3 regions of the Serratia sp. KH_031 genome follow, and region 3 is predicted to be linked to each of the others. Evidence: riboswitches for the same ligand, from Rfam matches in the RefSeq annotation. Region 3 holds a riboswitch; each other region holds the start of a gene.
What was found. A riboswitch is a leader RNA that binds a small molecule or an ion and turns the genes downstream of it on or off. The one in region 3 is predicted to bind thiamine pyrophosphate.
Positions count from the first base shown of each region.

Region 1 (3,253 bases), 2.2 Mb from region 3:
AGCTTGGACGATCGTGTTCTTCGAATTTTCTTATTTGCATGAAAGAACCTGCGATAGTGTGATTATCTGTCATTCAGGGAGGCCAACTGCTTGATATTTCGTATTCAACCCTCCATGATTTGCCCAATACGGTAGGTTTGTGAGTAATAGATGATAAGGGGAGCAAGATGGCCGATTACCAGCCACCTTATACCATAACGCCAACCATACTGAATCAAGTGGTTGAGGTGGGTGAATTATTGGGACGTTGGGCAGCGCAAGCTGAACAATCCTCCCCTTTATTACGCAAAGAGAATCGCATCCGTACAATACAGGCGTCACTCGCTATTGAGCATAATAGTCTGTCGACTGAACAAGTTACTGCAATTATGGACGGCAAACGAGTCCTAGCTCCGGCAAAAGATATTCAAGAAGTACGTAATGCTATTTTGGCTTATGAAAGCCTACCGGACTGGCGGAGTCATCAATTAGATGATTTGTTGAATGCACACCGCTTACTCATGATGGGATTAGTCGATACTCCAGGGCAACTGCGCCAGGGTAATGTGGGCGTCTATCGTGAAAGACAACTGATCCATATGGCTCCACCTGCCAATCAGTTACAACGTTTGGTTGGCGATCTACTCACATGGTTGCAGCACACTGACATCCACCCGCTAATTGCCAGTTCTATCTTCCATTATGAATTTGAATTTATTCATCCATTTGCTGATGGTAATGGGCGTATGGGGCGTTTATGGCAAACACTGATTCTCAGTGAGTGGCGCTCAGAGCTGGCTTGGCTACCGGTAGAAACGTTGATTCATAATCAACAACAGGAATATTACCGAGTATTAGGGGAGTGCGATAGAGTCAGTGATTGCACGCTTTTCATCCAATTTATGTTGGGTAAGTTGGTTGCGGCATTAACTGAAGGGATCAGCTCACAGAGTGCTGAGATGTCGGTAGAAATGTCGGTAGAAATGTCGGTAGAAAATAAGCCACCTTTAAGCTCGACGGCAGAGCGTATTCTCGCGGTAATTACTGGCAACCCCACTATCACCATCGTTCAACTGGCTGGTGAGTTGGGCGTCAGCAATCGTACTATTGAACGCAATATCAATACATTACAGGAAAGAAGACGCTTAGTGAGGGTAGGGGCAACGAAAAACGGTTATTGGCGAGTTGTTTGATGAAGGCGTATGTTTGCCAAGAGGCCGACTTCCGCAGGTGATTTACAAGTTTCTTTACTGACAGTACTCTATCAACGCTTTATTAAAATTTGATTTAAATGACTCGGGGTGCCTATCTAGGCTGAGAAATACCCGTATTACCTGAACTGGATAATGCCAGCGGAGGGAAGTCTCGGTGCCCCAACCGGCCCCGCCTTCTTGAACGCCGGTTGGGAGTAGCATGAACACTCGACCTACCTTAGTGGCTCAACCACGCATTAATGCGCTAACCATTGCAGGCACCGATCCTAGCGGTGGAGCCGGCATTCAAGCCGATCTGAAAGCCTTCTCTGCGCTTGGTGCTTATGGCACCAGTGTGATTACCGCATTGGTTGCGCAGAATACTCGTGGTGTGCAATCGGTCTATCAAATCGAACCCACTTTTGTTGCCGCTCAATTGGACTCGGTATTGAGCGATGTGCGTATCGACAGCGTCAAGATGGGTATGTTGGCGAATGCGCAGATTGTCCAAACGGTGGCGGAGCGTCTGCGTCATTATCAACCGCCGTTTGTGGTGTTAGATACTGTGATGCTAGCAAAAAGTGGCGATCCGCTATTAGCACCGGAAGCGGTGGAATCAGTCCGTCGTGAGCTATTGCCGCTGGTATCGATCATTACCCCTAACTTACCGGAAGCCGCCGCGTTGTTGCAGTGTGCCCCGGCACAAAATGAAATGCAGATGCGTGAACAAGGTCGGGCACTGCTCGCGATGGGATGTCAGGCGGTGCTGATGAAGGGCGGCCATCTTAGCGAGGGGGAAAGCCCAGACTGGTTGTTTAGCGCACAACAAGAACAACGTTTTACCGCACCACGCATTGCGACCCGTCATACCCACGGCACTGGCTGTACTTTATCTGCGGCATTGGCGGCACTGCGTCCACGTTATGATTGTTGGGCAGATACAGTCGCGGCAGCAAAGAATTATCTACAACAGGCGTTGCAGCAGGCGGACTCCTTGGAGGTTGGACAAGGGAGCGGACCGGTACATCATTTTCATGCATGGTGGTAACTCAACTTTTTCAATCAATAGTGGTCTGATTGATTTAGGTGTTATTTAACAGGATCGGGCCATGACAGGAAAAAGCGCAGCTTATCTTATATTATGTGGCGCATTACTCAGTTTTAGCCTGAGTAGCACCGCCGAAACGCTCGATACCACCGCAGATTTGATCCAACAGCCGGGCTATCAAACCAGTTGGCAGAGTATGGTGAAGGGGCAGGCCAAATTACCTGGTTGGGCGCGCAAAGGTGTGGGGACTTCAACACCGCCAACGACGGTTAATTGGCAAGGGCAAAACTATCTAGTGGGCAATATTTGTAAACCCCATGATTGCTCTAATAATTTTATGTTAATCGCGTTCAAAAGCGATAAATCCCAAGTATGGGGTGTGCGGGTAGAAGTGGCTGCTCAACCGGGCGCGATAGAGCACCCTAAAAAATACGCTAAGTATCAGTGGTTGGGGAAACCTAACGACAGCATTAAGGCATTGCTGAATCAGCAGTTAGCTGAAGATCCTAATTGGAAGTAAGTTACAAATGAAATCGTTCTGACCACGGGTGATGTTCCTCTTGGTTCCACAATGTCATGAGCAACTCGACAAAGCTGTTGGCGCAAGGGGATAACGATGCATCGCGGCGTTTGACCAATCCTAAGGTGCGCCGGATGACGGGATCAACCAGTGGTTTGCTGACTAAGGTCGGATGACCATGTTTGGGCATTGCCAAGCTAGGCAGTGCCGCAATGCCCAGCCCCGCCTCGACCAAACCCAGTGACGTCGACAAATGGCGAACTTCATAGAACCATTCCGGGCGTAAGCCAATCTTTTTTAATTCTTCTTCGATCAACAGCCGATTACCGCTGGAACGTCGTACACCAATCAGTTTGTGTTGCAGTAACTCCTGCCATGACACCAGTTTTTGCTGGCTTAAAGGATGATCGTGCCGGCAAGCGACGACAAAAGGTTCGCTGACTAGTGGGGTAAATTCGATATTGGCGTTTGTGACGTTGTTCATATTAATACCAAAATCGGCATCCCCACTGA
Region 1 covers NZ_CM174496.1:1,515,427-1,518,679, forward strand. Annotated here, with positions in the region: gene AC3ISQ_RS06665 (GNAT family N-acetyltransferase) at 1-40, opposite strand, end outside; gene AC3ISQ_RS06670 (Fic family protein) at 168-1,172, shown strand; TPP riboswitch at 1,267-1,357, shown strand; gene thiD (bifunctional hydroxymethylpyrimidine kinase/phosphomethylpyrimidine kinase) at 1,393-2,220, shown strand; gene AC3ISQ_RS06680 (inhibitor of vertebrate lysozyme family protein) at 2,282-2,740, shown strand; gene AC3ISQ_RS06685 (LysR family transcriptional regulator) at 2,742-3,253, opposite strand, start outside.
Region 1: another riboswitch for thiamine pyrophosphate. It lies ahead of thiD (bifunctional hydroxymethylpyrimidine kinase/phosphomethylpyrimidine kinase); the one in region 3 lies ahead of thiB (thiamine ABC transporter substrate binding subunit).

Region 2 (3,253 bases), 1.0 Mb from region 3:
ATTTCACGGAAATGCTGATAGAGGAAGTTTTCCTGATGATGCGACAGGCACCATTTCGCCATGATCGAACCGCCGCGCGATACAATACCGGTTAGGCGTTTGGCGGTCATCGGTACGTAACGCAACAACACACCCGCATGAATAGTGAAGTAGTCGACGCCTTGTTCGGCCTGTTCCAGCAAGGTATCGCGGAACATTTCCCAAGTTAGGTTTTCCGCCACGCCGTTGACTTTTTCCAACGCCTGATAGATAGGTACGGTGCCGATTGGTACTGGGCTATTACGTAGGATCCATTCGCGGGTTTCGTGAATATAGCGGCCAGTCGATAAATCCATCACGGTATCCGCGCCCCAACGCGTTGACCACACCAGTTTCTCGACTTCTTCTTCGATCGAAGAGGTCACCGCCGAGTTGCCAATATTGGCGTTAACCTTCACCAAGAAGTTACGGCCGATGATCATCGGTTCAGATTCGGGGTGATTAATATTCGCAGGAATAATGGCGCGCCCGGCGGCGACTTCGGCTCGGACAAATTCCGGCGTGATATTTTCCGGCAGATTAGCGCCCCAGGCTTGCCCTGGATGCTGCTGACGCAGTACTTCGCCACGAATGCGCTCACGCCCCATATTTTCACGGATGGCGATGAACTCCATTTCCGGTGTGACGATGCCTGCACGTGCGTAGTGCAATTGGGTGACGCACTTACCGGCCTGCGCTTTACGTGGCTGTGGCAAATGTTCAAACCGCAAATGATCTAAACCTTCATCCGCCAGACGTTGCTGGGTGAAGCCGGAACTGACGCTGTTTAAGGTTTCGGTATCGTTACGTTCGATAATCCAGTCAGCGCGTAGTTTGGCTAACCCGGCGTGAACGTCCAATTTGGCTTGCGGATCGCCATACGATCCCGCGGTGTCATAGATTGGAATGGCTTCGTTAGGTTCGTATTGCGGGTTGTCTTTGCTGCCGCCGATCAGCGTCGGGCTAAGTTGGATCTCACGCATTGGCACCTGTATGTCACTGCGTGAACCTTCAAGGTAGATACGACGGGAGTTAGGGAAAACAACACCTTGTAGAGTATTGATAAACTGCTGAGCGTCTTCACGTTGTTGCTTGCGGGGACGGACATTATTCATATTAGACATAGCAAATTCCTACCAGTGTGGTGAGTTGGGAAAATTGCTTGTCTGGAGCTTGGCGGGAGTAACGATGGTGACCAGCAAGACAAACTGCGGTGATGCACTTTGTCTGTGGTAATTGATTACTCTTGTTCCCTTCGCGGGTACTAACCCGATCAGGTTCCGCGGATCCCGAATTAACGGTCTCAGCCTGGCTAGCTTAAAAGTTAGCACTAGGCACTCCGACAAGAGCCTCCAGTATAGGAGGGGAAATAAAAAAAACTACAAAATTTTAACTTGCTTAACCGGTAGCGCTATTCGGTTGCCAAGTTTCCTCTGCCAACTGGATCAGCTTATCCTCTAAAGTGAAGCGAGCCGCCAGCGTTTCACCGATGTTTGACAGTGCCTGATTGAGTTCCAGACATAAATCATCGTCGATTTCGACATTGGTATAGTGGTCGTGGAAGGCCATAATCTTTTCGGTATTGGCCCACAATTTGGGATAAACATTGACCGCCAAACTCATTTTCTGACTGGAAGCGCTTTCTACCTGCTTGATAATCTTGTCATAACAGTGAAAATGTCCGGTAGACAGGTAATCCACCAGATTATGGCAAAAGTTCTCCAGCGCTTTTTCATTTAGCGGCGTATGCTTTTCTTTATTCGGTTTGATACCCACCAAGCTGCAATAGGCGACCAGTAACTGTTTTCGAGCTTGCAGCCATTGGTCAACTAAGTCATTACTACCACCAACGCGCTGAGTCAGGCCGTCCAATCGGTTGAGCATGATTGACTCCGTAAGTAAGAAAAAGTAACGATAAGTTGTGAAAATGTAACAAATACCATTCCTAGATTGCCAGTGAAGCTGAGGTTGTGCAACAACGATATGGAACTTGCATTAACAGGTAATGAATATGGCTGGTGGATCGTCAGCCATGAAAGCAAACTTTGGTTACCGAATGGTGAATTGCCATTGGGTAGCGCCGATCAATTCGCACTGACGGGAAAAGCGGCTCGACAGATTGGTGAATGGGAAGGTTCTGCGGTCTGGTTGGTACGCCAAGCTATGCCGAATGAAATGGGCTCGGTCAGACAAGTGCTAGATCTGGATCGCGGCTTATTCCAACTCGCAGGACGCGGTGTGCAACTGGCGGACTTCTATCGCTCCCATAAATTTTGTGGCTACTGTGGTCATGAAATGCACCTAAGCCGCACCGAAAACGCCTGCCTGTGCGGTAACTGTCGCGAACGTTATTATCCGCAAATCGCCCCTTGTGTCATCGTCGCTATTCGCCGCGATGACAAAATTCTGCTGGCGCAACATGTGCGGCATCGCGGTGGTATTCATACCGTGCTGGCTGGATTCGTCGAAGTCGGTGAAACGCTGGAACAGGCCGTCGCGCGTGAAGTGATGGAAGAAAGCAATATTGAAATCAAAAACCTGCGCTATGTCACCTCGCAGCCTTGGCCGTTCCCACACTCATTGATGATGGCCTTTATGGCCGACTATCATCGCGGTGAGATCTGCCACGATCCGAAAGAGCTACTGAACGCCGGTTGGTATCGTTACGATCAATTGCCGTTGCTGCCACCGCCGGGTACGGTCGCGCGGCGGTTGATCGAAGACACGGTGGCGCTGTGCCGGGCAGAATAATGTACAATGGCGCGAGTTGAATCATGGAGCCAAATCAATGAATGAGTTGAAGAACGATCGTTATCTGCGTGCGCTGTTGCGCCAGCCGGTAGATGTGACCCCAGTATGGATGATGCGTCAGGCCGGTCGTTATTTGCCTGAATATAAAGCCACTCGTGCCGAAGCTGGCGACTTTATGTCGTTGTGCAAGAATGCTGAATTGGCCTGCGAAGTCACATTGCAACCGCTGCGCCGCTATGCGCTGGACGCGGCGATTCTGTTCTCTGACATCCTCACCATCCCTGATGCAATGGGGTTGGGGCTCTATTTCGAAACCGGCGAAGGTCCACGTTTTTCTTCCCCTATTACTTGTCGTGCCGATGTAGAGAAGTTGCCAGCCTTCGATCCAGAAGATGAATTGGGCTATGTGATGAACGCGGTGCGTACCATCCGTCGAGAGCTGAAAGGCGCAGTGCCGCTGATTGGTTTCTCCGGCAGCCCGTGG
Region 2 covers NZ_CM174496.1:322,169-325,421, forward strand. Annotated here, with positions in the region: gene thiC (phosphomethylpyrimidine synthase ThiC) at 1-1,142, opposite strand, end outside; TPP riboswitch at 1,252-1,370, opposite strand; gene rsd (sigma D regulator) at 1,417-1,902, opposite strand; gene nudC (NAD(+) diphosphatase) at 2,002-2,769, shown strand; gene hemE (uroporphyrinogen decarboxylase) at 2,807-3,253, shown strand, end outside.
Region 2: another riboswitch for thiamine pyrophosphate. It lies ahead of thiC (phosphomethylpyrimidine synthase ThiC); the one in region 3 lies ahead of thiB (thiamine ABC transporter substrate binding subunit).

Region 3 (3,253 bases):
CTGTGCCGCAAGCTGGCGCTGTTCTGTCGGAATATTTTCTAATGACTGCAATAACAAACGTGTCGCTAGCGGCATGTTGAAAAACATATGCGCCAGCAGGATGCCTTGCAGGCCGTAAGGTGAAAAACTGTAATTGATGCCCAGCCAACCACATAGCGCGGCTAACCAACCTTGGCGGCCATATACACTAAGCAAACCGAATACCGCGACCAGTACCGGAAGCACCAACGTCATGGCACATAGGCGTAATAACAGTGTGCGACCGGGGAAGTGGCGACGGTATAACGCTCGCGCCAGCAGAATGGCTGGCAGCACGGAAACCAACGCCGATAACAGCGCTTGCCAGAACGTGAAACGCACCACGTGCCACAGATAACTGTCTTGCCAGATAACCACCTGCCAATCGCTTTGCGGTGCGTGTCGCCATAGCGATCCAAACGCCAGTAAAGCGATCAGCAGGATCAGGCCGCAGGCGATCAGCCCCGGCCAGAGCCAACGGGCGATTAGCGGCTGACGGCGGTTTGCCATGTCCGAATCCAATTACCTCGTTGTTTCGCCACTTCTGTCGAACTGTATTGCAATGCAGTTTGCGGAACGGTCATTTGATCAAACCCGGCTGGCAACGTGGTTTTGATCACCGGATACATCCAGTTGCCGGTTGGGATACTGTCTTGGAATGCTGGCGTTAGCATAAATTGCATAAAGCGTTCTGCCAGCTCCGGCTGCTTGCTGGCTTTCAACTTGCCAGCGACTTCCACTTGCAGGTAGTGGCCTTCGCTGAAGTTGGCGGCGGCGTAGTTATCTTTCTTCTCGGCAATTAAATGGTAAGCCGGGGAAGTGGTGTAACTGAGCACCAAATCACCTTCACCTTTCAGGAACAAACCGTAAGCCTCACTCCAACCTTTAGTGACGGTAACGGTTTTCTTGGCCAATTGTTGCCACGCTTGTGGAGCTTGATCGCCATACACTTTTTGCATCCATAACAGCAGACCTAACCCCGGTGTACTGGTGCGTGGATCTTCGTAAATCACTTTCCACGGCTGATCGCTTTCCACCAATTCTTTCAGGCTTTTCGGCGGGTTTTTCAGTTTCTGTTTGTTGTAAACAAAGGCGAAATAGCCGTAATCATAAGGCACGAAGGTTGTGTCCTGCCAGCCGCCCGGAACGGTCAATTTACTGGTGTCGACATCGCTAGGTGCGAACAAGCCGGTTTGTTGTGCGGCTTGTAACAGGTTGTTATCTAACCCAAGTACGACGTCAGCACTGCTGTTTTTGCCTTCCATACGTAGACGGTTGAGCAACGAGACTCCATCTTCCAGCGCGACAAATTTCAGTTCGCAATTGCAGTCAGCTTCAAAGGCTTTTTTGACCGCTGGGCCGGGTCCCCAATCGGCAGCAAAGGAATCGTAGGTGTAAACCGTTAACGTCGGCTTGGCGAACACTGGCGCAGCGGCCAGTAATAATAGGCAGGGCAGTAATTTTTTGAACACTTTGCACTCCTGAAAAATAGGGGGCAAGGCATCTGAGTGGTGGCAGTGAAGCTCGCTCAAATCCCTCCGCCGGCATGACTCCGGATCAGGTTCGACGGGTTTACTCTCAGCCCAAAACCGTATTGTGTTTTGGACACCCCGTTGAGACGGCGCAATTGTAAAGGTAAAGTTGCGTAGGTGAAAGTCACTTTATTTCCACCATACTTTCAAGCTATCTCTTTGTTAGCTGCATTACTTGGCTTATGTATGAGTCTTGCCTCGGTAAGCTCATTTTCCATCAACGCAGTCATAACATGGCCATGTGTATTGGTGAACAGTGCTCTTACTCATGAGCTATGGGGACAGGATGTAGGCGATGGGGTTGCCGATATGATGGTTTGGATTTGCAGTTATTGGGAGTTCTGCGTAACGGAATGCGACTCACTACAGATAGTTAGTCATCACGATGTCCATTAGATCAGGGTTTGGAACCGACTCAACTCCTTCACTGTTTGTGGTAAGCCTTGCCGGATAAGCGCATTAAGATACTCATCAACTGTTTTTTGGTGGTTTTCTCAAGCTGCGACGTTGTTTGTTTACTGCAGAAAGTACAAGTGCCTGATTCAAATCGAACAGATCAGTAATAAAATCATCTGGATGTAGTGCTTCAATACCAAAAATATCAAGCGATTGTAGGGGGAAATCCTTCAGATTGAACGTGACTATAATCTCTGCATTGCTACGGATCGCTGCAGCAACAACATGCCGATCATCTGCATCGGGGATATCGATACTGGCAACCAGTGGTTCAAATCCCGAAACCATCGCATCAGGAATCGCTTGATTCATGAGTACGCCCGTTCTTTTGATTTGGGTGGCGTCAAGATCTGGCCTATCGGCAATCAAGTTACGTTGCCATTCATGTTCAATAACGACCGTCCACTTAGGTTGATACAGCCCAGTTAATCCTAGGTGCATCAATAAATCCCGTAGTAACGATGGGTAAAGCACACAAGCATCTAAAACTACGGGATAAGGTGAGTGAGTCATTAGTAAAATCCAAGCTCCTGACTGTGGTCTGCCAATTCCTGCATGGCCTCATTGCTTTTATTATCCCGCTGTTCTTTGTACCCCATCAGGTCAGCAAAAAGCACGCGGCGGTGACGACCAGTTTTATGGAAGGGTAGCTTACCTTCCTCCAACAATTTCACCATGTGTGGACGTGAAACATTCAGAATATTGGCGGCTTCCTGCGTAGTTAATTCCGCATGCACAGGAACAACCTGAACCGCGTTACCCACGGCCAACTCACCTAAAATTGACATAAGCAGTGTCAGTGAAGACGTCGGTAATTCGATTTGATGAGTGTTGTTATCTGCGTCCTGAATCGAAATCTTTTGTGTTTCCACCTTCGTGGAGAGATAGGTAGCAAGTTCCCTTTGTCCACGTACTGCGGCCTCAATCTCCCTTGGAGCTGGAAGGCTCAAGTTATCAAGAATTGAGTTTGTCATTTCAGTATTCCAATTTAAGTTTACGATGAAGTTTTCAGTTTCAGATTAGGGGGTTAATGTTAATTGTGATTCGCTATAAATTATTTTATTCGAAATAAACGAAAATCGCAATAAACGAAACGAACTCCCCCGAGAGTGACTTGGAAGAAACTCATTGGATTTACTTGATGTACTCGAATTATTTAGGGTCTACCTCCGGCGGTGCAAACCAAGCTGATTTGAAGTCAAACCAACCTAGGGTATTCATGCGCACACCGCGCATGGTGCGTTGAC
Region 3 covers NZ_CM174496.1:4,114,455-4,117,707, reverse strand. Annotated here, with positions in the region: gene thiP (thiamine/thiamine pyrophosphate ABC transporter permease ThiP) at 1-528, opposite strand, end outside; gene thiB (thiamine ABC transporter substrate binding subunit) at 504-1,490, opposite strand; TPP riboswitch at 1,534-1,641, opposite strand; partial or broken gene AC3ISQ_RS18505 (hypothetical protein) at 1,943-2,005, opposite strand; gene AC3ISQ_RS18500 (PIN domain-containing protein) at 2,022-2,519, opposite strand; gene AC3ISQ_RS18495 (helix-turn-helix domain-containing protein) at 2,519-2,980, opposite strand; gene sgrR (HTH-type transcriptional regulator SgrR) at 3,159-3,253, opposite strand, start outside.